DNA from 3 places in the Nocardia sichangensis genome. Region 3 is predicted to be linked to each of the others. Evidence: riboswitches for the same ligand, from Rfam matches in the RefSeq annotation. Region 3 holds a riboswitch; each other region holds the start of a gene.
What was found. Region 3 has a riboswitch for S-adenosylmethionine ahead of ACL03I_RS33875 (amino acid ABC transporter permease). Riboswitches for the same ligand answer to the same signal wherever they lie in the genome.

Region 1: it holds a riboswitch for S-adenosylmethionine, as region 3 does, so the genes downstream of both, ACL03I_RS01200 (rhodanese-like domain-containing protein) here and ACL03I_RS33875 (amino acid ABC transporter permease) in region 3, are expected to answer to the same signal.
Region 2: it holds a riboswitch for S-adenosylmethionine, as region 3 does, so the genes downstream of both, ACL03I_RS23690 (aminotransferase class V-fold PLP-dependent enzyme) here and ACL03I_RS33875 (amino acid ABC transporter permease) in region 3, are expected to answer to the same signal.

What each region holds. Positions count from the first base shown of each region.
Region 1 covers NZ_JBJZOK010000001.1:226,481-233,878, forward strand. The annotation lists gene ACL03I_RS01180 (type 1 glutamine amidotransferase family protein) at 1-263, opposite strand, end outside; gene ACL03I_RS01185 (RpiB/LacA/LacB family sugar-phosphate isomerase) at 352-804, shown strand; gene ACL03I_RS01190 (serine/threonine-protein kinase) at 900-2,402, shown strand; gene ACL03I_RS01195 (O-succinylhomoserine sulfhydrylase) at 2,414-3,628, opposite strand; gene ACL03I_RS01200 (rhodanese-like domain-containing protein) at 3,625-4,041, opposite strand; SAM riboswitch class IV at 4,056-4,172, opposite strand; gene ACL03I_RS01205 (Rv0361 family membrane protein) at 4,236-4,685, opposite strand; gene ACL03I_RS01210 (FAD-dependent oxidoreductase) at 5,063-6,526, shown strand; gene ACL03I_RS01215 (amidohydrolase family protein) at 6,611-7,398, shown strand, end outside.
Region 2 covers NZ_JBJZOK010000017.1:156,683-164,080, reverse strand. The annotation lists gene ACL03I_RS23705 (hypothetical protein) at 18-203, shown strand; gene ACL03I_RS23700 (M1 family metallopeptidase) at 204-1,547, opposite strand; gene ACL03I_RS23695 (Pls/PosA family non-ribosomal peptide synthetase) at 1,547-5,458, opposite strand; SAM riboswitch class IV at 5,993-6,106, shown strand; gene ACL03I_RS23690 (aminotransferase class V-fold PLP-dependent enzyme) at 6,154-7,398, shown strand, end outside.
Region 3 covers NZ_JBJZOK010000035.1:44,969-52,366, reverse strand. The annotation lists gene ACL03I_RS33900 (ABC transporter substrate-binding protein) at 1-331, opposite strand, end outside; gene ACL03I_RS33895 (LLM class flavin-dependent oxidoreductase) at 328-1,440, opposite strand; gene ACL03I_RS33890 (GNAT family N-acetyltransferase) at 1,437-1,952, opposite strand; gene ACL03I_RS33885 (ABC transporter substrate-binding protein) at 1,957-2,916, opposite strand; gene ACL03I_RS33880 (amino acid ABC transporter ATP-binding protein) at 2,931-3,698, opposite strand; gene ACL03I_RS33875 (amino acid ABC transporter permease) at 3,695-4,702, opposite strand; SAM riboswitch class I at 4,730-4,823, opposite strand; gene ACL03I_RS33870 (hypothetical protein) at 5,209-5,916, shown strand; gene ACL03I_RS33865 (glycosyltransferase family 2 protein) at 5,943-7,109, opposite strand; gene ACL03I_RS33860 (LppM family (lipo)protein) at 7,145-7,398, opposite strand, start outside.

The DNA.
Region 1 (7,398 bases), on a different contig from region 3:
GGATCCAAGTGCGGCCCCTCCCAGGTGTCCGCGCCCGGCAGGATCAACATCGCGCTGTCCGCGGGGGTCAGCTCGGCGAGCACGACATCCGGCACGATGCGCATGCCGCCCATCGTCGTGATCGGCTCCACGGTCGGGCCGACCGTCTTCACTTGCCAGGTTCCCGGTTCCCGGTGCCAGCTCGGCTTGTTGATGTGCGCGGTCGCCGCGCCCACCTCCCAGTCGGCGAGTGTGTCGTAAACGGCCATGTGCACGGTCTTCATCATGACAGTATGCTGTCATATTTGACAGCATACTGTCAATGCGAACGATCGTCCGCACTGCCCGCGAACCGGCAACTACGCTGAACGCATGCGAATTTCGGTGGCGGCGGACGAGCGGGTCGGAGTGGCCGCGGAACTGGTCGACGAACTGGGCAAGCGCGGCCACCAACTCGTGTTGCACGGCGCGCTGTCCGACGAGGAACGCGACGACTGGGCCTGGGCCAGCGAAGCGGCCGCCCGCGATGTCGCCTCCGGCCACGCCGACCAAGCCGTCGTCTGCTGCTGGACCGGCACGGGCGCCTCGATCGCGGCCAACAAGGTCGCAGGTGTCCGCGCCGCACTCTGCGCGGACGCCTCGACCGCGGCGGGCGCCCGCACCTGGAACGACGCCAACGTCCTTGCCCTGAGCCTGCGTTCGACCTCCAGCGCCGAGCTACGGGAGATCCTCGACTCCTGGTTCACCACCGAACCGAGCTCGTCCCCGGACGACCGGGCCAACATCGCCCATCTCACCGACATCGAGCGCACCGCCGATGCCTGACGAAGCCTTCTCCGCGTAACGTGCGGCGTCGACAGCACGAAAGCGGACGCCCTCCCGCCCGCGATGGCGACGAAACCCGGCGATACGGTCGAGGCATGTCCGTGCAGAGCGCCGGTGGCACGTTCGGGAACTACTCGCTCGAACGCTTGCTGGGTCGTGGCGGCATGGGTGAGGTGTGGTTGGCACACGACCCTGAGGGCCGCGCCGTGGCGCTCAAGGTGCTGTCCGCGGCGTATACCGCGGATTCGCTCTATCGGCAGCGCTTCGAGCGGGAGGCGCGGCTGGGCGCTCGGGCGCGCGACCCGCACATCGTGCCCATCCACGCGTTCGGCGAGGTCGACGGCCATCTGTTCTTGGAGATGGCCTACATCGATGGCGTCGACTTGGGCACCCGGCTTCGATCGGGCGCGCTGCCGCCGGATCGGGCCGTCGACGTCATCGCCCAGGCCGCCGAGGCGCTGGACGCCGCGCACGCGGCCGGACTCGTGCACCGCGATGTGAAGCCGGGCAACATCCTTCTGCACACCAGCGGTTTCGTATATCTGATCGATTTCGGTATCGCCCGCGCCGCCGACGGCACCGCGCTCACCGCCACCGGGCTGGTGGTCGGCACGCTGGGGTACATGGCGCCGGAGCGATTCACCGGCACGGTCGATGCCAGGTCGGATGTCTATTCGCTGGCCTGCGTGCTCTACGAGACCCTCACCGGACAACCGCCCTACGGCGCGGGCGATCCGGCACAACAGATGCGGGCGCATCTGATGGCCGAGCCGCCGCGCGCCTCGCGGGCGGCCCACGGCGTCCCGGCCGCACTCGACGACGTCATCGCCCGGGGAATGGCCAAAGAGCCGGACGCACGCTATGGCAGCGCGGGGGAATTCGCCGCGGCGGCGTCGGCCGCTCTGGCCCGGTCCACGGTCGCGCGACCGGCCCCGCCTCTCCCGGCACCGGCCGCCCGCCCGCGAACTCGCGTCATGACCGCCGCCACTGCGGCGCAGCCGACGCCCGAGGTACGTTCACCCGCTCCGACCGGCCAGCTCCATCGTCGGCGAAAGCGCCGATGGATACCCGTCGCCGCAGGGGCGGCGCTCGTCGCCGCGGCGGCGTTGTGGCTGCTGGTAGGCGGCATCGGGTCCGCGCCCGTCGCGGGTCCGACGACCCGCGAAACCGCTACGCCGACCGATACTCCGCTGCCCCCGACCGGCGGACAACCCGCGAATCCGGGTACTGCCGTGCGCGACGGAAACTTCGCTTTCACCGTGACCGATGTGGGCTCCGGCGGCGGTTCCCGAACCATCGTCACGCTGACGGTCACCAACGTGTCCGACCGCGACCAAGTCCTCGACGTCACCGGTCAACGGCTGGTCACCACCGCGGGCCGCTCCGTCGCACCCGACGCGGCGGCCACCGCCGGACTCAACCCGCCCGGCGACGACTTCGCACGCATCGCGCCCGGCCGCGCCGACACGATCCGGCTGGCCTTCGACCTGCCGGGCAAGAACAAGAACGGCAAGAAGAACGACAAGAAAGACGACGTTCCGAGCCACTTGATCCTGCACGGTGCACCGTCTTCACCCGGCGTCACCATGCCGATGTGACCGATCCCTGCTCAGGCGAGGGCTTGGTCGAGATCCTGGAGCAGGTCTTCCACGTCCTCCAGGCCCACCGAGATGCGGACGACGCCGTCGGACAAACCGATGGTGGCCCGGCCTTCGGGACCCATGGCGCGGTGTGTCGTGGTCGCGGGGTGGGTGATCAGGGACTTGGCGTCACCGAGGTTGTTGGAGATGTCGACGATGCGCAACCGGTTCAGGACTTCGAACGCGCGCTTCTTCGCCTCGTTCTCGGGTGCGTTCAGCTCGAAGGTGACCACGGTGCCGCCGCCGCTCATCTGGCCCGTGGCCAGCGCGTACTGCGGATGCGAATCCAGGAACGGGTATCGCACCCAGCTGACGGCCGGGTTGCTCTCCAGGAAGCGGGCGATCCGCAGCGCGGACTCCGTCGAATGGCGCACCCGCAGCGGCATCGTCTCCAAGCCTTTTAGCAGCGTCCACGCGTTGAACGGGCTCAGGGCCGGGCCGGTATGGCGCATCAACGTCTTCACCGGGCCGTCGATGTAGTCCTGGGCGCCGAGGATCGCGCCGCCCAGCACGCGGCCTTGGCCGTCGATGTGCTTGGTGCCCGAATAGACCACCACGTCGGCGCCGAGTTCGAAGCCGCGTTGCAGCAGCGGAGTGGCGAACACGTTGTCCAGCACGACCTTCGCGCCCGCCGCGTGCGCCAGCTCGCTCACCCGCCGCACGTCGACCAACGTCTGCATCGGATTGGCGGGCGTCTCGAAGAAGACCGCCTGAGTGGGCACGGACAGCGCCTGTTCCCACTGGTCGAGATCCTCGCCGTCGACGAAGACGGTCTCCACGCCCCAGCGCGGCAGTATCTCGTTGCACACCACGAAGCACGAGCCGAACAGGCTGCGCGCGGCGACGAGCCGGTCGCCGGCGCCCAGCAGCGCGCCCAGCGCGGTGAACACCGCGGCCATGCCGCTCGCGGTCGCGAAGCACGCCTCGGCGCCGTCGAGCAGGCGCATCCGCTCCTCGAACATGGCCACCGTCGGGTTGCCGTAGCGGGAGTAGACGAAATGTTCGACCTCGCCGGTGAACGCGGCCTCGGCGGCCTCCGCGCTCTCGTAGACGAAGCCGGAGGTGAGGTAGAGCGCCTCGGCGGTCTCCTCGAAACCGGAGCGCCGCAGCCCGCCGCGCACGCCGAGCGTCGCGGGGCCGACGCTCTCGGGCAGCGGCTTGTCGAACGCGCCGCCGGTGATCACGACTGCCGCCAGGGCAGTCCGAGGGCACGCCAGCCGGAGCCGCCGCGATGCCCGAATTCGTCGAGCGGGCCTTCGAAGCCCTCCAGCACGTTGTAGGAGGTGCGGTAGCCCGCCGAGGTGGCGGCGATCGCCGCACCCACCGAACGCTGACCGGAGCGACAGAGGAAGACGACAGGAGCATCGGGATCATGGCCGTCGAGCGCTTGCTTCAGCTGCTCGACGAACGTCTCGTTGCGCGCTCCCGTGGAATCGACCCACTCGATCAGCACGGTCGGCCGTTCGATCGGGCTCGTGTCGGGGACTCCGACGAATCTCCATTCCGCTTCCGTCCGCACGTCCACCAGGACGGCTTCCGGATTGTCCCGCAGCAACTCCCAAGCCTGCTGAGGGGTGATGTCACCGGCATAACTCATGTGCACCTCCTGCGAATCCGCACTTGCCGCGCCCGGGACCAGGGCGCCGCCAGGTCGTCACCCGGAGCACCCCACCGCGGAGGAGGGTTGCCGACCAGCAATGCCGGGGCTTGACACTGGTTCTCATGACCTTCGACTGAGATTGCACCGACCCGGGTCACCGTGTCAAACGGTGACGCACCCTGCGCGAACGCTCAGGTGCATACCAGCCACTTGTCGCCGGATCTGGCGAGAATCCAGGTCGTCGTCTTCTCCTGCCCGTCCACCTTCGTGGTGACGGTCGCCTTGCCCCGGTCGCCGTCCACCATGGGCGGGTCGATTTTCGTGATCTCGACGGGCTTTCCGGCGCCGTCCTGGCCCGCCAGCGGTGAGTGGGCGGCGTCGAAGCCCTGGCACGCGGTGCCGGGCGGCGGCACGGCGTCGCTGCGGTTGGCACCGTCGACGAAGTTTCGGACGGCCGCCGTGATGCGGTCGGCGTCTGTGACATTTTTCTCAGCGGGTGACAGCACACCGCCGAGCACGATCGCGATCAGCACGATCGCCGCGACCACCGCGGCGGCGACGAACGGGACCACCGAGCGTTTATCGGTCTGATCGACCCGGATGATCTCGTCCTCGCCCGCGGTCGGCTGCTGTTCGGTCATGGCTCGATGATCCCTGGTCGGCGCCGGTATCGAGCGCTCGACCCCGGGCAAACACCGGCGCGACGCCGACCAGGGGCGAGCGGCGGCGATAGACCGCGCGCGAGCGGGTAAGCGGCAATCGTGGCTGTCGATGGCATCCGTCGAGTTCACGCACCGACGCGGGGCGGCGTCGGCCATCCCGATAGAATCGCGGGACGGCGGCCTGCTGTCATAGCGAATCGGCAGCTCTACGCCGCGGCGAACGGAGCACCGTGCAGCCACGAGCCGGCGACGCCGGCGTCCGCACCGGACGGGTGCGACCGAGCCGGTGCGTCAACTTAGCCTAAGCTAAGCCCGACGTCATTAATTGTTTCGACCATAAAGGTGCGCGTAAAGAGATGACCGAACAGAGTGCAGTAGAGGATGGCGGTGTCCGCGAGCCCTCCGTGGTGACGCAGGCTTCCTCCTCCGGGCCTGACGCGCACACCGCGAAGACCCGCCCGCTCCGCATCGCGATCGTGGGCGCCGGACCGGCCGGGATCTACGCCGCCGACGCCTTGATGAAGTCCGATGCCGAGGTGTCGATCGACCTCTACGAGCGCATGCCCGCGCCGTTCGGCCTGATCCGCTACGGCGTCGCGCCCGATCACCCCCGCATCAAGGGCATCATCACGGCCCTGCACAAGGTCCTCGACAAGCCGCAGGTGCGCCTGCTCGGCAACATCGACTACGGCACCGACATCACCCTCGACGACCTGCGGGCCTTCTACGACGCGGTGATCTTCTCCACCGGCGCCAACGCCGACCGCGCCCTGCCGATCCCCGGCATCGACCTCGACGGCTCCTACGGCGCCGCCGACTTCGTCTCCTGGTACGACGGCCACCCCGACGTCCCCCGCACCTGGCCGCTGGAGGCGGAGAAGGTCGCCGTCCTCGGCGTCGGCAACGTCGCCCTCGACGTCGCCCGCGTGCTGGCCAAGACCGGCGACGAACTGCTGCCGACCGAGATTCCGCCGAACGTCTACAAGGGCCTGGTGGCCAACAAGGCCGTCGAGGTGCACGTCTTCGGCCGCCGCGGTCCCGCGCAGGCCAAGTTCACCCCGCTGGAACTGCGCGAGCTCGACCATTCGCCCACGATCGAGGTCATCGTCGACCCCGAGGACATCGACTACGACGAAGGCTCCGAAGCCGCGCGCCGTCACTCCAAGCAGGTCGACATGGTCGCCAACACGCTCGAGCAGTGGGCCATCCGCGACGCGGGCGACCGGCCGCACAAGCTGTTCCTGCACTTCTTCGAATCCCCCGCCGAGATTCTCGGCGAGAACGGCAAGGTCGTCGGCCTGCGCACCGAGCGCACCGAGCTCGACGGCACCGGCAACGTCAAGGGCACCGGCGTGTTCAAGGACTGGGACGTGCAGGCGGTGTACCGCGCCGTCGGCTACCTGTCGCAGAACCTGACCAACCTGCCGTTCGACGACCAGGCCGGCACCGTGCCGAACGAAGCGGGCCGCGTGCTCATCGACGAGAACGCCGACGGCGCCGCGCGCTACCTGCCCGCCACATACGTCACCGGCTGGATCAAGCGCGGCCCGGTCGGCCTGATCGGCCACACCAAGGGCGACGCCAACGAGACCATCGCCTGCCTGCTGGACGACGCTCCCGGCTTCACCCCGGCCGAGCGGCCCGACCCCGAGGCCGTCATCGAGTTCCTCGAAGGCAAGGGCATCCCGTTCACCACCTGGGCCGGTTGGTACCGCCTCGACGCGCACGAACGCTCCCTCGGTGAGCCGGAGGGCCGCGAGCGCGTCAAGGTCGTCGAACGCGAGGACATGCTGCGCGCCAGCGAACCCCACAAGGTCTGATCACCCCGCAGTGACCCCCTCCGCCGCCATCGCGACACCCCTGCTGTGGCAGCGGAAAATCCGACCCTGAGGCATTCTGTACAAGTGTTCGATGCCCACCTGCACATTTTCGACCCGCGGTTTCCGCTGGCCGAGAACGAGGGCTACCTGCCCGACCCGTTCACCATCGCCGATTACCGGAAGCGCATGGCGCGCTACGACGTCAGCGGCGGCGCCGTGGTCAGCGGGTCGTTCCAGGGCACGGACCAGACCTACCTGAAGGCCGCCCTCGCCGAACTCGGCGAGGGCTGGGTCGGCGTCACCCGGCTCGATCTCGACGCCTCCGACGAGGAGATCCTCGAACTGGACCGGATCGGTGTGCGCGCACTGCGTTTCAACCTCAAGCGCGCGGCCACCGACATCGCCGGAATGACGTTGCAGGCGCTGCGCGCGTACGAGCTGGCCGGCTGGCACGTCGAGGTCTACATCGACGGCACGATGCTGGCCTCGTTGCAACCGGTCATCTCCAAGCTGCCCGCGCTGTCGGTCGACCATCTGGGCATGTCCGCCGAAGGGCTGCCCTTCCTGCTGGACCTGGTCGACCGCGGAGCCAAGGTCAAGGCGACCGGTTTCGGCCGGGTCGCGATGAACGTCGCCGACACGCTGCGCCGCGTGCACGCGGTGAATCCGGAAGCCCTCATGTTCGGCACCGATCTGCCCGGTACCCGAGCCGGACGTCCGTTCCGGGACTCGGACGTGGATCTGCTCTGCGACGTGGTGGGCACCGACATGTACGCGGTGCTGGAGGACAACGCGCGCGCGTTCTATCGGCTCCCGGCCCGCGAGCGTGTCGTCCGCGAGGAGCCGGCCCCCACGCTGCCGCTGTACCGGCC
Region 2 (7,398 bases), on a different contig from region 3:
ACGGGCAGCCCCAAGGTATGAGAGATTCGCTGAAGACCAGGGTGCAGCAGAAACTGCTGCGCCAGCTCATCGAGGACCCCCGGGACACCGAGCACGACGACCCCCGGCAGATCGCCGTGGAGACCGATCTGGACGCGCTGGCCAACGTGCCGGAGGACGATCCGCTGGTCGAGGAACTCGCCGCGCGTTATCTGGTGTTCTGATCAGGCCGTCGATGCGCCGCCGTAGGGGGGCAGCTGCGGTAGTCGCTCGGCGAGCAGCCAGCTGTCCCACAGTGGGCGTAGCGACACCAGGCTGTAGTGCCCGGCCAGGTCGGTGAATTCCTCGGTGGTCACCGACGAGTGGCGGTAGCGAATGGTCCATTCCCGGAGCAGGTCGAAGAAGGTCGAGTCGCCGAGTTCCAGGCGCAAAGCGTGCAGGGTGAGCGCACCCCGCTTGTAGACGCGGTCATCGAACATCCGCTGCGGTCCCGGATCGCCGATGACGATGTCCTGGGGCTCGCGGGCCAGGTTGTGCCGTGCGGCGCGGGCCAGCTGATCGGCGGTCGGCCCGCCCGCGGCCTCCGACCAGATCCATTCCGCGTAGCAGGCGAAGCCTTCGTGTAGCCAGATGTCCCGCCACTGCCGGATGGTCAGGCTGTTGCCGAACCACTGGTGGGCCAGCTCGTGCGCGACCAGTCGTTCCGCGCCGCGGCGGCCGTCGCAGTGGTTGGCGCCGAAGATGGAGATGCCCTGCGCCTCGATCGGGATCTCCAGTTCGTCGTCGGTGACGACGACGGTGTAGTCCGCGAAAGGGTAGGGGCCGAATTTCTCGCTGAAGACCTCGAGCATCCTCGGCTGACGAGCGAAGTCGTGGTCGAAGTTGGCGCGCAGCCGCGCAGGCAGGATCGCCTGCATCGGCACCGCCTGCGAAGAACCGATGCGGTGCTTGCGGTAGTGACCGATCTGGATGGTGGCCAGGTAGCTCGACATCGGCTCAGCCTGCTCGTACACCCATGTGGTCTGACTGGACTTGGTCTGCTTGCGCAGCAGGGTGCCGTTGGCCACCGCGTAGTAGGGCGAATCGGTGGTGATCGAGATCCGGTAGCTGGCCTTGGAACTCGGGTGGTCGTCACACGGGAACCAGGACGCCGCGCCATTGGGCTGACTGGCCACGATCGCGCCTTCGGTGAGTTCTTCCCACCCGACCTCGCCCCACGGCCCGCGCACCGGTTTCGGGGTGCCGCCGTACTGCACCACCAGCGCGAGCACGCCGCCCGCCGGAATTCGCTGTTGCGGCGTCACGACCAACTTGCCGTGCTGATGGGCGAATTTCGCGGCCTTGATCCCGTTGACGGACACCTTCGACACGCTCAGCGCTTGGCCGAGATCGAGTGCGAACCGGGTGCGCGCCTCGGTGGTCACGGCGGTGATCTCGGCGCGCCCGGTGAGCCGGTTGGCGGACACCCGATAGGCCAGTTCCAGCTCGTACCGGGAAACGCGATACCCCCGGTTGCCGTTCTGCGGGAGGTACTCGTCGATGGGGGCTTCGTAGAACTTGCCCGCCATCAGCGTGCCCCGGGATCGCCCGTGAACCAGGGCGCGATCGGGTTGCCCCACCAGCGCGTCGAGGCGGGCACCGCGTCGCCGCGCATGACCAGGGAAGCCGGGCCGATGGTCGCGCCGTCGCCGAGCGTCGAGGCGGGCAGTGCCACGCAGTGCGGACCGAGGGTGGCGCCCGCGCCGAGGGTGACGGTGTCCATGGCCATGATCCGGTCGTGGAACAGGTGGGTCTGCACCACACATCCGCGTTCCACGGTCGCGCCGTCGCCGAGAGTCACCAGGTCCGCCTCCGGTAGCCAGTAGGACTCGCACCATACCCCGCGCCCGATGCCTGCGCCGAGACCGCGAAGCCAGAGGTTCAGGACGGGCGTCCCGGTCGCCGCACGCGCGAACCATGGTGCGGCAACCGTTTCCACGAACGTGTCGGAAACCTCGTTGCGCCAGACGAACGAACTCCACAGCGGATGCTCCTCGGCGCGGATCCGCCCCACCAGCAACCACTTGGCGGCCACCGAGGTCGCCCCCGCGACGCCACCCGCCGCCAGCAGCACCAGTCCGCTGAGCAGCCCGGCCGTCAGGTGGCCGAAGGTTTGCGCGAGCCACGCGAGGGTGCACAGCACGCCGAGACCGATCGCGAAGGTCACCAGAACCGGGATCAAGCGGCACGTCTCTACGATGCCGCGGGCGACGCGCAGGCGGGCGGGCGGATCGAAGGTGCGCGCCGTCTCGGCGTTCTCCGTGGCGCGGCGCAGCCGGACCGGTGGGCTGCCCAGCCAGGACGAGCCGGGTTTCGCTTTGGACGGCGCCGCCGACAGCACCGCGACCAGCCCGTTCTTCGGGACCCGTCGCCCGGGGGCGGTCATGCCGGAGTTGCCGAGGAAGGCGCGCTTGCCGACCTTGGCCGCACCGATGTGCAGCCAGCCGCCGCCGAGTTCGTAACCGGCGATCATGGTGTCGTCGGCCAGGAACGCCCCGTCGGCGACGGTGGTGAACTTCGGCAGCAGCAGCACCGTGGAGGCCTCGACGCTCTTGCCCACCTTCGCGCCGAGCAAGCGCAGCCACAGCGGGGTGAGCAGGCTGGCATACAGCGGGAACAGGAAAGTGCGTGCGGAATCCAGCAGGCGCTCGGTGGCCCATGCCTGCCAGCCGACCCGGCTGCGCACCGGGTGATAGCCCTCGGTCAGGCCGATGCTCAGCAGCCGGACCGCGACGATGGTCGCCGCGGCGTAGACGCCCAGGCTGAGCAGGGTCGCGAAGGGAAGCACGGCGAATGCGCGCGCGACGCCGCCCGCGAGCGTGCGGGTGTCGCGAACGAACCAGGCGAGGAACGCGCCACCGGCGCCGATGCCGAGAATCGGCATGGCGGCCAGCGCCATCGATGTGACACCGAAGACGCCGACCCAGCGGCGGGCTCGAGCCGGCGTGTGCGCGGGCCAGCGGTGCTGGGCCTTGCCCACCTTCACCGCGGGCGAACCGGCCCACTCCTGTTCCGCCTTCACCTTGCCCGCCACCGCGGAGCCGGGCGCCACCTCGGCGTTCCTGCCGATCTTCGTGCCGGGCAACAAGATCGAGCGCGAGCCGACCACCGCGCCGGGGCCGACGGTGATCGGGCCGAGATGCACCACGTCGCCGTCGATCCAGTAGCCGGACAGGTCGACCTCCGGCTCCACGCTGCAACCATCGCCAAGTTCGAGCATCCCCGTCACCGGCGGGAGGCTGTGCAGGTCGACCCCCTTGCCGATCTTCGCGCCGAGCGCGCGGGCGAACGGCACCATCCAGGGGGCGCCGGACAGATTCTCCGCGCCGCTGGCCTCGGACAGGCGCACGGCCGCCCATAACCGCAGATGCACCGAGCCCCCGCGCGGATAGCGCCCCGGCCGGACGCCGCGCAGCAGCAGCCGCGCGCCCGCCACGCAGATCGTCATCCGGCCGAGCGGCGAGATGAACAGCAGGAACGCGACCAGCGTCCACCACCAGGACAGCTGTGGCAGCCATGGCAGCGACCCGGACCAGGCCGCGATGTTGCCGACGATCGCCAGCCAGGTGAGCCACTGCAGGCCGGTGAGGGTGGTGAGCGGGATGGTGGCGAGTACCTGCGCGGCTTGCGCGAGCGGTGGCGTCGGCCGCACCGTCCGGTCGGCGACGGCCACGGTGGGCGTGGTCTGCTCCAGCAGCTCGGCGAGCGCGCCCAGGCGGGGATGGTCGTAGACGTCCGCGACGGCGATCTGCGGATACCGTTCGCGCAAGGCGGTGACCAGCTGGGCCGCCGCGAGTGAACCGCCGCCCAGGTCGAAGAAGTCCGCGTCGAGATCGCCGACCTCCGCGCCGAGGATGGCGTCCCAGAGTCCGGCGATCCACAGGGCCGTGCCGGTCAGGTCGTTGTCGTCGTCGTCCTCGGCGGCGTTGGGCAGCGGCCAGGGCAGCGCGTCGCGGTCGACCTTGCCGGAGGTGCGGGTGGGCAGTTCGTCGACCACCGCGAGCCGGGGCACCAGCGGCGCGGGCAACTGTCCGGCGAGGACCGCGCGCGCGGCCTTGGCATCGAAATCCGGTCCGGGTCCGGTCAGATAGCCGACCAGTAGCTTGTTGCCCGCTTTTGTGGTGCGGATGGCCGTCGCGGCGCCGGTGACTCCGGGCAGGCGTTGCAGAGCGTTATCGATCTCGCCGAGTTCGATGCGCCGCCCGCCCAGCTTGATCTGATCGTCGGCGCGGCCGAGGAAGACCAGACCTGCGCTGTCGTTGCGCACCAGGTCGCCGCTGCGATACGCGCGCTCCCAGCCGACGGAGGCCAGCGGCGCGTACTTCTCGGCGTCCTTGGCCGGGTCGAGGTAGCGGGCCAGCCCGACGCCGCCGATCACCAGTTCGCCGGATTCCCCCTCGGCCACCGGGTTACCCGCCGCATCGACGACGACCAGATCCCAGCCGTTGAGCGGCAATCCGATTCGGATCGGCCACTGACCGTCCAACCGCGCGGCGCAGGCGACGACCGTGGCTTCGGTGGGGCCGTAGGTGTTCCACACCTCGCGCGCCACATCACCGTTTCCGGCGAGACGCTCGGCGAGTTCCGGCGGGACGGCCTCGCCGCCGAAGATGAGCAGGCGCACCGCCTCCAGCGCCTCGACCGGCCAGGTCGCCGCCAGGGTCGGGACGGTCGAGACCACGGTGATCCGCCGCCGCACCAGCCATGGACCGAGATCGGCGCCGGTGCGCACCAGCTCACGCGGAGCGGGCACCAAGCAGGCGCCGTTGCGCCAGGCCAGCCACATCTCCTCGCAGGACGCGTCGAAGGCGACCGACAATCCGGCGAGTACACGGTCACTCGGGCCGATCGGGGCGTCCTGAAGGAACAGGTCGGCTTCCGCGTCGACGAAGGCGGCCGCGTTGCGGTGGGTGACGGCAACGCCTTTCGGGGTGCCGGTGGAACCCGAGGTGAAGATGATCCAAGCGTCATCGCGGGGAGTCGGCAGCGTCGACCAGCTTTCCTCGCGCTGATCTTCCGCCGCGCGGATGCCCGCGGCGGTGGTCTCGATGCCCGCCGCGGTCACGATCGCGGTGACCTGCGCCTCGCCGAAGACCAGTTGGGCGCGCTCGTCCGGGTCGTCCGCGTCGACCGGCACGTAGGCCGCGCCGGAGTACAGGACGGCGAGGATGGTCACGTAGAGCTCACGGGTACCCGACGGTATGCGTACGCCGACCCGGTCGCCCGGTCGCACACCAGCGGTGGCGAGACGGGCCATGGTCTTCTCGATCTCGACGACCAGCTCCAGGTAGGAGAGCACTACTCGGCCGTCATCGATGGCAGGGGCGTCGGGGTGGGCGAGCGCCGTCGCGGTCAGGATGTCGACCAGTGTCCTGGCCTCCGGCGCGCGGTCACCGCGCGACAACGGGCCCGCGGGCGCGTCGACGTCTATCTCGAGCATGGTGCTCTGCGCACCTCCCATCGACTCGCCTCACACTTTCCCGTTGTTGTGTCATAGCTGGGTTACCAAAGGGCAAACGCCACGATGGCCAGTTGTCCACGGTACCCGGGGTTGTCGTCGTTCGTTGTTCACCGGAGTGGACGCCGGATCGGCGGGCGCCCTGCGCGTCGTTGCAGGTGGGATCGATATTCGCCGCCGCGACAGGGCAATCGCTGGTCGGTCCGTCGACCCTCGGGTTCGCCGGGAGATCGCTCGTGTGCGGGTGTGATTCCGCTCATCGAAGCGGTGCGGACCTCGGGATGGGCGCGTGCGGCGTCGAGGCTCGTGGCGCCGGCGACCGGTCCGCCGCCTCGGAGCGCGGTCGAAGGCGTCAGTTGCCGAGGGGCGCGTGGGATCCCGAGGCAGCGGCTCGCGCGCTGTCGTCGGGATGCTTGTAAAGGCTCACGCCTGGTGGTTATCTCCACGCGGTGCTCCTGGGGACTCGGGGTCGAACGTGGTTGACAGCGCCGGGGCGCTTCTGCCACCCTCGGGTCAGGTCATGAGTGCCAGCGCGAAGCCCCGGCTTGCTGGCCGGCAACCCTCCTCCGCGGTGGGGTGCTCCGGGTGACGACCCGGCCGCCGCCCGACCGGGCGCGGCAAGCGCGGACTCGACGAATCATGCGATTGCGGGTCCCTGAGCCGACGGGATTCACGTGATGACTACCACTGTCGACAACACCTGTGCCGCTCTCGCCCGGGTCTCCGGCGACGAATTGCTCGTTCCGCTGGTGCAAGGCGGAACGGCCACCTACGCCAACTTCGACTACGCGGCGAGCGCGCCGGCGTTGACGCAGGTCACCGACCGGGTGCAGCAGTTGCTGCCGTACTACGCGAGCGTGCATCGCGGCGCGGGCTACGCCTCCCGGATCTCCACCGAGTGCTACGAGGCCGCCCGCGGGTCGGTCTCCCGGTTCCTCGACGCCGCCGACGACCAAGTGGTGGTGTTCACCCGCAACACCACCGACTCGCTGAACCTGCTCGCGTCCTGCGTGCCCGGCGACACCGTGGTGCTCGACATCGAGCACCACGCCAACTTCCTGCCCTGGACCAGGCAGGGCAGGCGGGTCGTGCAGGCCGCCGACACGGTGGAGGAGACCATCGGCAGGCTGGTCGCCGAACTGTGCAGTAGGCCCGCCGCACTGCTCGCGGTGACCGGTGCGTCGAATGTGACCGGCGAGGTGCTTCCGCTGGAGCGGCTGGCCACCGTCGCGCACCAGTGCGGCGCCCGAATCCTGGTCGACGCGGCCCAGCTGGCTCCGCATCGTCGAATCAGCCTGCGCGCCAGCGGAATCGACTATCTGGCGTTCTCCGGCCACAAGCTGTACGCGCCGTTCGGCTCGGGTGTGCTGGTGGGCAGACGGGATTGGCTCGACGCGGCGCGGCCCTACCTCGCGGGCGGGGGCGCGGTGCGTGAGGTGAGTACCGACGCGGCCGAGTGGGCGCCCGCTCCGCAGCGGCACGAAGCCGGGTCGCCGAACGTGCTCGGCGCCGCCGCGCTGGCCGCCGCCTGTGACGCGCTCTGTGCCATCGACGCCGAAACCCTTGCCGCGCACGAACATCGACTCGCCGACCGTCTCCGCGACGGCTTGGCCGAGATTCCTGGCGTTCGGCTGTTGCGCATTTGGACCGACAGCCCCGACTCCGTCGGCATCGTCGCGTTCACCCTGGACGATTTCGCCCCCGGCCAGGTCGCCGCCTTTCTTTCCGCCGAACACGGTATCGGCGTCCGCGACGGACGCTTCTGCGCCCACCCGCTGCTCACCCGCCTCGGCTTGGACGGCGCACTGCGCGCGAGCATCGGCCTCGGCACCACCTCCGCCGACGTCGACCGTCTGATCGATGCGATAGCCACCCTCGTGGCGACGGGCCCCACCTGGAACTACGCCGCCGAGAACGGCGTA
Region 3 (7,398 bases):
CGCCGTCGACGAGGTGGAAGGTGAAGACCTTCGCGTCGGGGCTCGTCTCCCAGCTCTGCGCCAGCCACGGCTTCAGCTCGCCGGTGGCCGGGTCCTGGTCGGTCAGCGAATCCACGATCTGCCGGGCGACGTACAGCGTCTGATTGGTGCCCGCCTGGGCGGGATCCGAGCAGGTCGGCGCCTGCGACAGGCCGTAGCGCAGTACACCGCCCGGCTGGGGCGGGCCCGCGTCGCCGCCGGGCGCGGCCGAATCACTGCCGCAGGCGGCCACGGTGGTGGCCGCGGCGAGCGCGCCGGCCAGCGCGACGATTCGGTGACGGGTTCGGATCACGGGGCAACTCCAGATACTTCGGGGCGGGGGAGCTCCTCGCCCTGGTCGGGGTCGGTATCGGCGACACCGGTCGCCAACGGTCGGCTGGGGATGCGGCGGCGCAATTCCGGCGCCACCTCGGCTTGGAACAGCTCGAGGCCGTCCAGGTACTGCCGCTCGGGGCGGCCGTCGCGTTCGGCGGACAGGTGGATCACCTCGTGGCCGAGGTGCTCGTGCTGGCGGCCGACCTTGTCGATCACCTGCTCCGGGCTGCCGATCAGCGCCGAACTGCGGGCCACGTAGTCGTCGAGGGTCTCGAACACCACCGGCAGCCCGCGTTCGCGCGCCAGCGCCAGCCGCGCTTCGAAGATCGGCGCGTAGGCCGCGAGCGCCTCCTGCGAGGTGCGCGACACCTGGAATCCGGCGGTGCCCGCGCCGACCAGCGCGTCGGCGGGGTCGTGGCCGTGGAACGCCCAGCGCTCCCGGTAGTGGCGCACCAGCTCGGCATACGGCTCGATCGGGTTGGTGACGTTCGCCGAGAACAGTGGATCACCGTGGCGCGCGGCCAGTTCCACCGATTCGCGGCTGGTGGCGCTGCCGTGCCAGATCCGGATCTTCGGCTGCCACGGCCGCGGCAATGCCTTGGCCTCGCGCAGCGGCGGACGGAAGCGCCCCGACCAGGTCACGCTGTCACCGGCCCACAGGGCGCGGAACAGTTCGTAGCCTTCGCGATTGCGGTCCCACTGGTCGTCGGGCGTGACGTGGTACAGCTGCGCCTGTGCGGCGCCGTTGCCCTTGCCGATGATCAGCTCGAGCCGCCCGCCGGACAGGTTGTCCAGCGTGGAGTAGTCCTCGAAAGCACGCACCGGGTCGAGCAGGCTCAGCGTGGTCACCGCGGTGAACAGCGTGATCCGCGAGGTGAGGGCGGCCAGGTGGGACAGGATGACCGGCGGCGCGGCGGACAGGAACGGCTCCTCGTGCCGCTCGCCGACGGCGAATCCGTCGTAGCCCAGTTCCTCGGCCAGCCGCGCCTGGCCGACGACGTCGCGCAGGCGTTCCCGGGTGCCGGGCAGGCGGCCGGTCCGCGGGTCGGGTACCCGGGTGACCAAGGTGAACAGCAGGAACTTCACGCGATCGCTCCCAGCGCGGGCAGCTGCTTCTCGAAGGGGTGCGGCCCGATCTGTTCCGCGGGCAGGTCCGGGTCGTAGAGCGCGCGGTAACCGGCGGCGAGATAGAGGGCGACCGCTTCGGGCTGACGCGGTCCGGTGGTCAGGTAGATCCGCCGGTAGCCGCGGCGCGCGATCTCGGCTTCCAGCCGCTCGAGTACGAACAGGCCGAGCCCTTGCCTGCGATGCTCCCGCGAGGTCCAGATCCGCTTCAGCTCCGCGGTGTGCGCGTCGTAGCGCTGGAACGCACCGCCCGCCACCGCTTCTCCGTCGCGGGTGACGACCAGCAGTGCGCCGTGCGGCGGCGCGAACGCGGTGGCCGGGTGTTCGCGCAACGAGGCGTGCACCTCGCCGGGCGTGCGACCGTAGCGGCTGCTGTACTCGAGGGCGAGTTCGGCCAGCAGAGGCGCGGCCAAGGGATCGTCCTGGGCGACCCGGTGCACGCGCAGCGTCGGGGTCGAGAGCGGTTGTGTCATCGGCTCAGCGCTTCTTCGGCAGGCCGGGCGGGTTGATCCGCGATTCGGTGACCTTCTCGCTCTGCAGGCCCCAACGGTCGATCACCTGCTGATATGTGCCGTGCTCGATGGCGTAGGCGAGCGCGTGCTGCACGGCGGTGATCAGCCCGTTGTCCTTCTTGGTGAGCACCGCGATCTCGCCTTGCAGCGCCTCGCCCGCACCGGAGAAGGTGCCCACGATCCTGGTCTGCTTCGCGGTGGCCGCGTGGTAGATCGCCGTCGGGTTCGGCCCGAGGTAGCCGTCGAGCCGCTGCGAGGCCAGCGCCAGGTAGTAGTCGGTGGTCTGCTGGAAGTAGGCGATGTCGATCGGAGGCAGGCCCTCGGCCCGGTTCTGCTCGTTCCACTTCACCAGCAGCTGCTCCTGATTGGTGCCGCTGCCGACCCCGATCCGCTTGCCCGCCAGGCTCGTCCGATCCTTGTATTCCAGCTTGCTCTGGATCGGCACCTCCAGCGCGACGTTGTCCTTGCGGTAGGTCGCGAAGTCGTACTTCTCCTTGCGTTCCTCGGTGACGGTGACGTTGGAGATGAACGCGTCCACCTCACCGGAGTCCACCCGCACGAAGTTCTGCGACCAATCGGCCACCTGCGCATCGAGTTTCAGGCCGAGGATGTCGGCGACCAGCGAGGCGAAGTCGATCTCCGAGCCGACCACCGTCCGGTCGTCGGTGGCGTAGAACCGCAGCGGCGGCGCTGCCCCGGACGTGCCGGTCACGACCAGCGTGCCACGGTCGCGGATCGCCTTCGGCACCTCGGCGGCGATGGCATCGACCTTGGCGGCCCGAACGCGGCCGGACTGGGCGGGGGAGAGGTCGAAGGTGACCGAACCGGCGGGCTGCGCGGCGCTGTCCGCCTCGGGTTCGGTGCAGCCGGTGGCCAGCAGCACGACCGCGGTCGCGGCGGCGGTGACCAGGGCGGAGAACTTCATCGGATACCTGTTCGTCAACGGACTCGGGAAAGGAACGCGCGAGTGCGCGGGTGTTCGGGATGGTCGAGAACGACCGAGGGCGGGCCCTGCTCGACGATGACGCCCTCGTCGAGGAACACCACGGTGTCGGCGACCTCACGGGCGAAGCCGATCTCGTGGGTGACGATCACCAGCGCGGTGCCGCCGTGCGCCAGATCGCGGATCACGTCGAGCACTTCGCCGACCAGTTCCGGGTCCAGCGCGGAGGTGGGCTCGTCGAACAGGATCACGCGGGGGCGCAGCGCCAGCGCGCGGGCGATCGCAACCCGCTGCTGCTGCCCGCCCGACAGCCTGCGCGGATACGCGTCCGCCAGGTGCCCGATGCCGACCCGATCCAGCAGCAGGCGTGCCTCGCGCTCCACCTCGGTCCGATCGCGCCGCTGCGCGGACAGCGGTGCGAGCGTGACGTTGTCGAGCACGGTCAGATGCGGGAACAGATTGAACTGCTGGAAGACGAAGCCGATCCGGGAGCGCTGCTTGCGCACCGCGTGGTCGGGCAGCGCGTGCAAGCGGTCGCGCCGCAGCCGATATCCGATCAGCTCGCCGTCGATGTGCACGGTGCCCGCGTCCAGCGTCTCCAGATGGTTCACCACGCGCAGCAGGGTCGACTTGCCCGACCCGGACGGGCCGATCACGGCCACCACCTCGCCGGATCGCACGGTGAGATCGATGCCGCGCAACACTTCGTGCGAGCCGAAGGATTTCCGGACGCCGCGGACCTGCACGGCGGGTGTGGCGCTCATCGGGTCGCTCCGCGCGGTGCGGCGGGACCGACCTCGGCGACCTCACGCAGCTTCCGCCACGCGCGTTGCAGCGGCGTCGGCGGCGGCGTGCGGTGCGCGCCCTTGGCGTAGTGGCGTTCGATGTAGTACTGCGCCACCGAGAGCGCCGTGGTGAGCACGATGTACCAGACCGTCGCGACCATCAGCAGCGGCACCACCCGTCCGTTGCGCCCGTAGATGACCTGGACCTGGTAGAACAGCTCGGCGATCGCCATCACCGACACGATCGAGGTGCCCTTGAACAGGCTGATCACCTCGTTGGCCGCGTTCGGCAGGATCGAGCGCATCGCCTGCGGCACCACCACCGTGCGGAATTGCCGCAGCCGTGGAATCCCCAAGGCGGCGGCGGCTTCCAGCTGACCAGCGTCCACCGAGATGAACCCGGCCCGGATGATCTCGGCCGAATACGCCGCCTGATGCAGCGCCAAGCCGATCACGGCGGCGGTGAAACCGCTGATCACCCCGTTCACCTCGAAGGTGAACAGCGCGGGCCCGAACGGGATGCCGACCGAGAGGGTCCGATACAGGTAGGCGATGTTGAACCAGAACAGCAGCTGCACGATCAGCGGGATCGAGCGGAATGCCCAGATGTAGACCCACGCGATCACCCGCAGCACCGGGTTGTTCGACAGCCGGGCGATCGCGAGCGCGGTGCCGAGCAGAAAACCCAGCGCCGTGCCCCACGCGGTCAGCTCCAAGGTGACCCGCAGCGCCGATAGCACCGACTCGGCCGTGATGTACCGCGCGAACGTCGGCCAATCCCAGCCGGGATTGGTGGCCAGCCCGTGCACGAACTGGGCGAGCAGGATCAGCGCGACGGCACTGATCACCCAGCGCCAGGGATGCCGGGTCTTCGCGACGGTCGGCGTCGCGCCGGTCTCGGTGGGGGCCGGTGTTCCGGTCGGGTCCGGTTCGGTCGGCGCGGCGGCCTCGGGGGCGGCGTCCGGCGCGGTGGACGCGCTCATGACGGGTCCTCGATGATCACTTCGGTTCCTCCATCGGTCCCGGCGGAAGCACCCGCACCCGGTGACCGGGGGGTTGCTGCGACGTCGACGAGCCAGGTCTCTCGGTCGCTCTGGATGGTTGGCGCCGACCCCCCGTCAACGGATGTCAGGGGCGAGCCGAATCATGATGCCCAGCAAGGGAAGCCTGGAACAAGAGAAGTAATCACCGTGAGCGTAGATCTTGTCGACGCCGATTCATCGGATCTTTGTAGTAACCGGGCGTGCGCTGCTCTGCCGAGGGCGAGGTGAGATTCCTCGCTTCGCCGATCCCGGGCGCGTGGCGCCGGACTGGGATGGTCCGATGCAGCATACGGCTATCGCCGACGCTGGGGAACGCCGGTGGGCTACGCGGAGGTCCGTTCCGGGCAAACAGGACTCGCCACGAAATTGCTGTGTGCAATCTCGGCTGCTGATTGCGTTTGCCGGAGTACTGTCCCCCTCGATCGTTCCGCCGATGAGGAGGTTTCGTGACCATATTGCGCCGTCTGACCCAGTTGTCCGCTGTCGCGACCAGTTCGATCGCCTTCGTGCTCGCCGGGCCGGGGGCCGCGTTCGCGGCTCCGGATGCCACGATTCCCGCGTTCCCCGAGGACTCCGTGCCGATCGCCGCTCCCGGTGACCTGTTCGGCGCGTATCAAGCCGCGCTCGACGCGTTGCGCGCGCTCGGTATCCAGCCGTTCGCGTACCCGAGCGCGTCGGCGTTCTGCCTCGACAACACCACGGCCGGTCTGGCGCCCGCCGTGGCAGGCGCCATTCCGGGGCCGTGGCCGAAGACCACCGTCCAGATTCCCGGCCAGGACCTCAGCGCCGTCAAGGCCGGGCAGGCCATGTTCACCTTCGTGCCCTACGGGCTCGGACCGGACGGCCCGAATACCGCCGGAATGCAGGTGAGCTGGCTGAATCTGAGTACCGGTCGCAGCGGCACCGCCGCCATGGGGCCGCTGCCCGAGGTCGCGCGTTCGATGGTTCCCGCGGCCGTTCCGCCGGAGCAGCGGCCCGCGGCCGAGCAGGCGATCCGGGACTTCCTCGTCGCGTCCCTCCCGATGGGCGGGGTGCGCGCGGTCCCGGTGGACACCGGGAAGGGCACCGTGCTCGCCGCGATGTTCGGCACGGTGCAGAACGGCGCCAAGTCCTGCTTCTTCCTGCCGACGGTGGGAATTACCCCGGTGCCATGAGATTTCCGTCACCGTGGCACGGCTGCTCAGGGAAGCGGCCGACCTTTCCAGCGGGCCGTGCCGCGGCGCCGGGCCAGGTGTGATCGCACCCACAAAAGCAGATACACCGCCACCGACACCGGATGCGCGACGGCGGCAGGCAGGTCCGAAGGTTTCAGCGGGCCGCCGGTTTCGGTCGAGCGGGCCAGCAGTCGCCCGGCGACGGCGGCGAGCCAGCCGGCCAGGCCCGCCCGGCGGTGCGCCCCGCGGCCGAACACCGCCACTGCGGGCGGCACCCAATAGGCAAGGGCGGCAACCAGTCCCACCGCCGCTCCACCCGTTATCGTGCCGTCGTAGGCCGACCAGAGCCAGCGGGAGTAGCCCGCGTCCAATTCCGCGGCGTCGCGATACATCCTGGTGCGGGCCAGCGGTCCCGCGGCCACCAGAACCGTGGAATGACCGGCTCGCCGCAGCGTACGGGCGATGTCGAGGTCTTCGGTGACGCTTCCGGCCACCGCCGTGTGGCCGCCCACCGAGCGGTACGCGGCGTTGTCGAACACGAGGAACTGCCCGCAGGCCACCGCCGTGGCGGGCCGCAGGCTCCGGTCGGCCGCGGTGACCGGCAGCGTCGAGGCCCACGACCAGCACAGCAGGGGTTGCACCAGCGCCTCCGCCACCGAGCCTGCCACCTGCAGCGGCCAGGGGGAGACCAACGCGGCGCGTCGTTCGCGCAGCGCGCCGACCGCCGCCGCGAGCGCCGTCGGGGCCAGCCGCACGTCGGCGTCCAAGAAGATCAGCACCGGCGTCGACACCTCCTCGGCCAGCCGGACGCAGGCGGTGGCCTTTCCGGTCCAGCCGGGGACCGGATCGGACTCGCTGTGCAGCAAGGTGAAACGCGGGTCGCCGTCGATCGCCGCGCGGGCCGCGGCGCCGGTGTCGTCGGTGGACGCGTCGTCGAGGACGCGTACCGCCATGCGCGGCACGCCCACCTGGGCGCGCAGGTCGCCGATCAGCTCGGGTAGCCGGTCGGCCTCGTCGCGCGCCGGGATACAGACGGTGACCGGTTCGATCACCGTCGTCGGGGTGTTCGTCAACCGCCGTACGGTGATCCGGTTGTACAGCGCGATGCCCGCGCCCAACACGGCGACCGCGGCGGCGAAGGACGGCAGGATCGAGTTCGCGCGCAACGTCTTCGGCAGGTCGGCACTCACCATGTGGGCCACGCTATCGCGGCACACCGACCTGTCGCTCAGCGATTCTGCGTCACCGAGCGCCACCAGCGGCTGAGCGAGAAGCCGACCTCCGGCGCGCCGGGCGCGGCGGGGTTGCGGTCCATGTACGCCATGGCCGCGACGATGGCGGCCACCGCGAGCGTGATGCCGCCCGCGATGCCCGCCCAGCCCGCGAACGAGCGGGTGTTCGGGTCGGCGTAACTGACCTCGGCGCGCAACGTGGAGACATCACCGGGCGGCAGCTTCCAGGAGACGACGTTGTCGCCCTCGC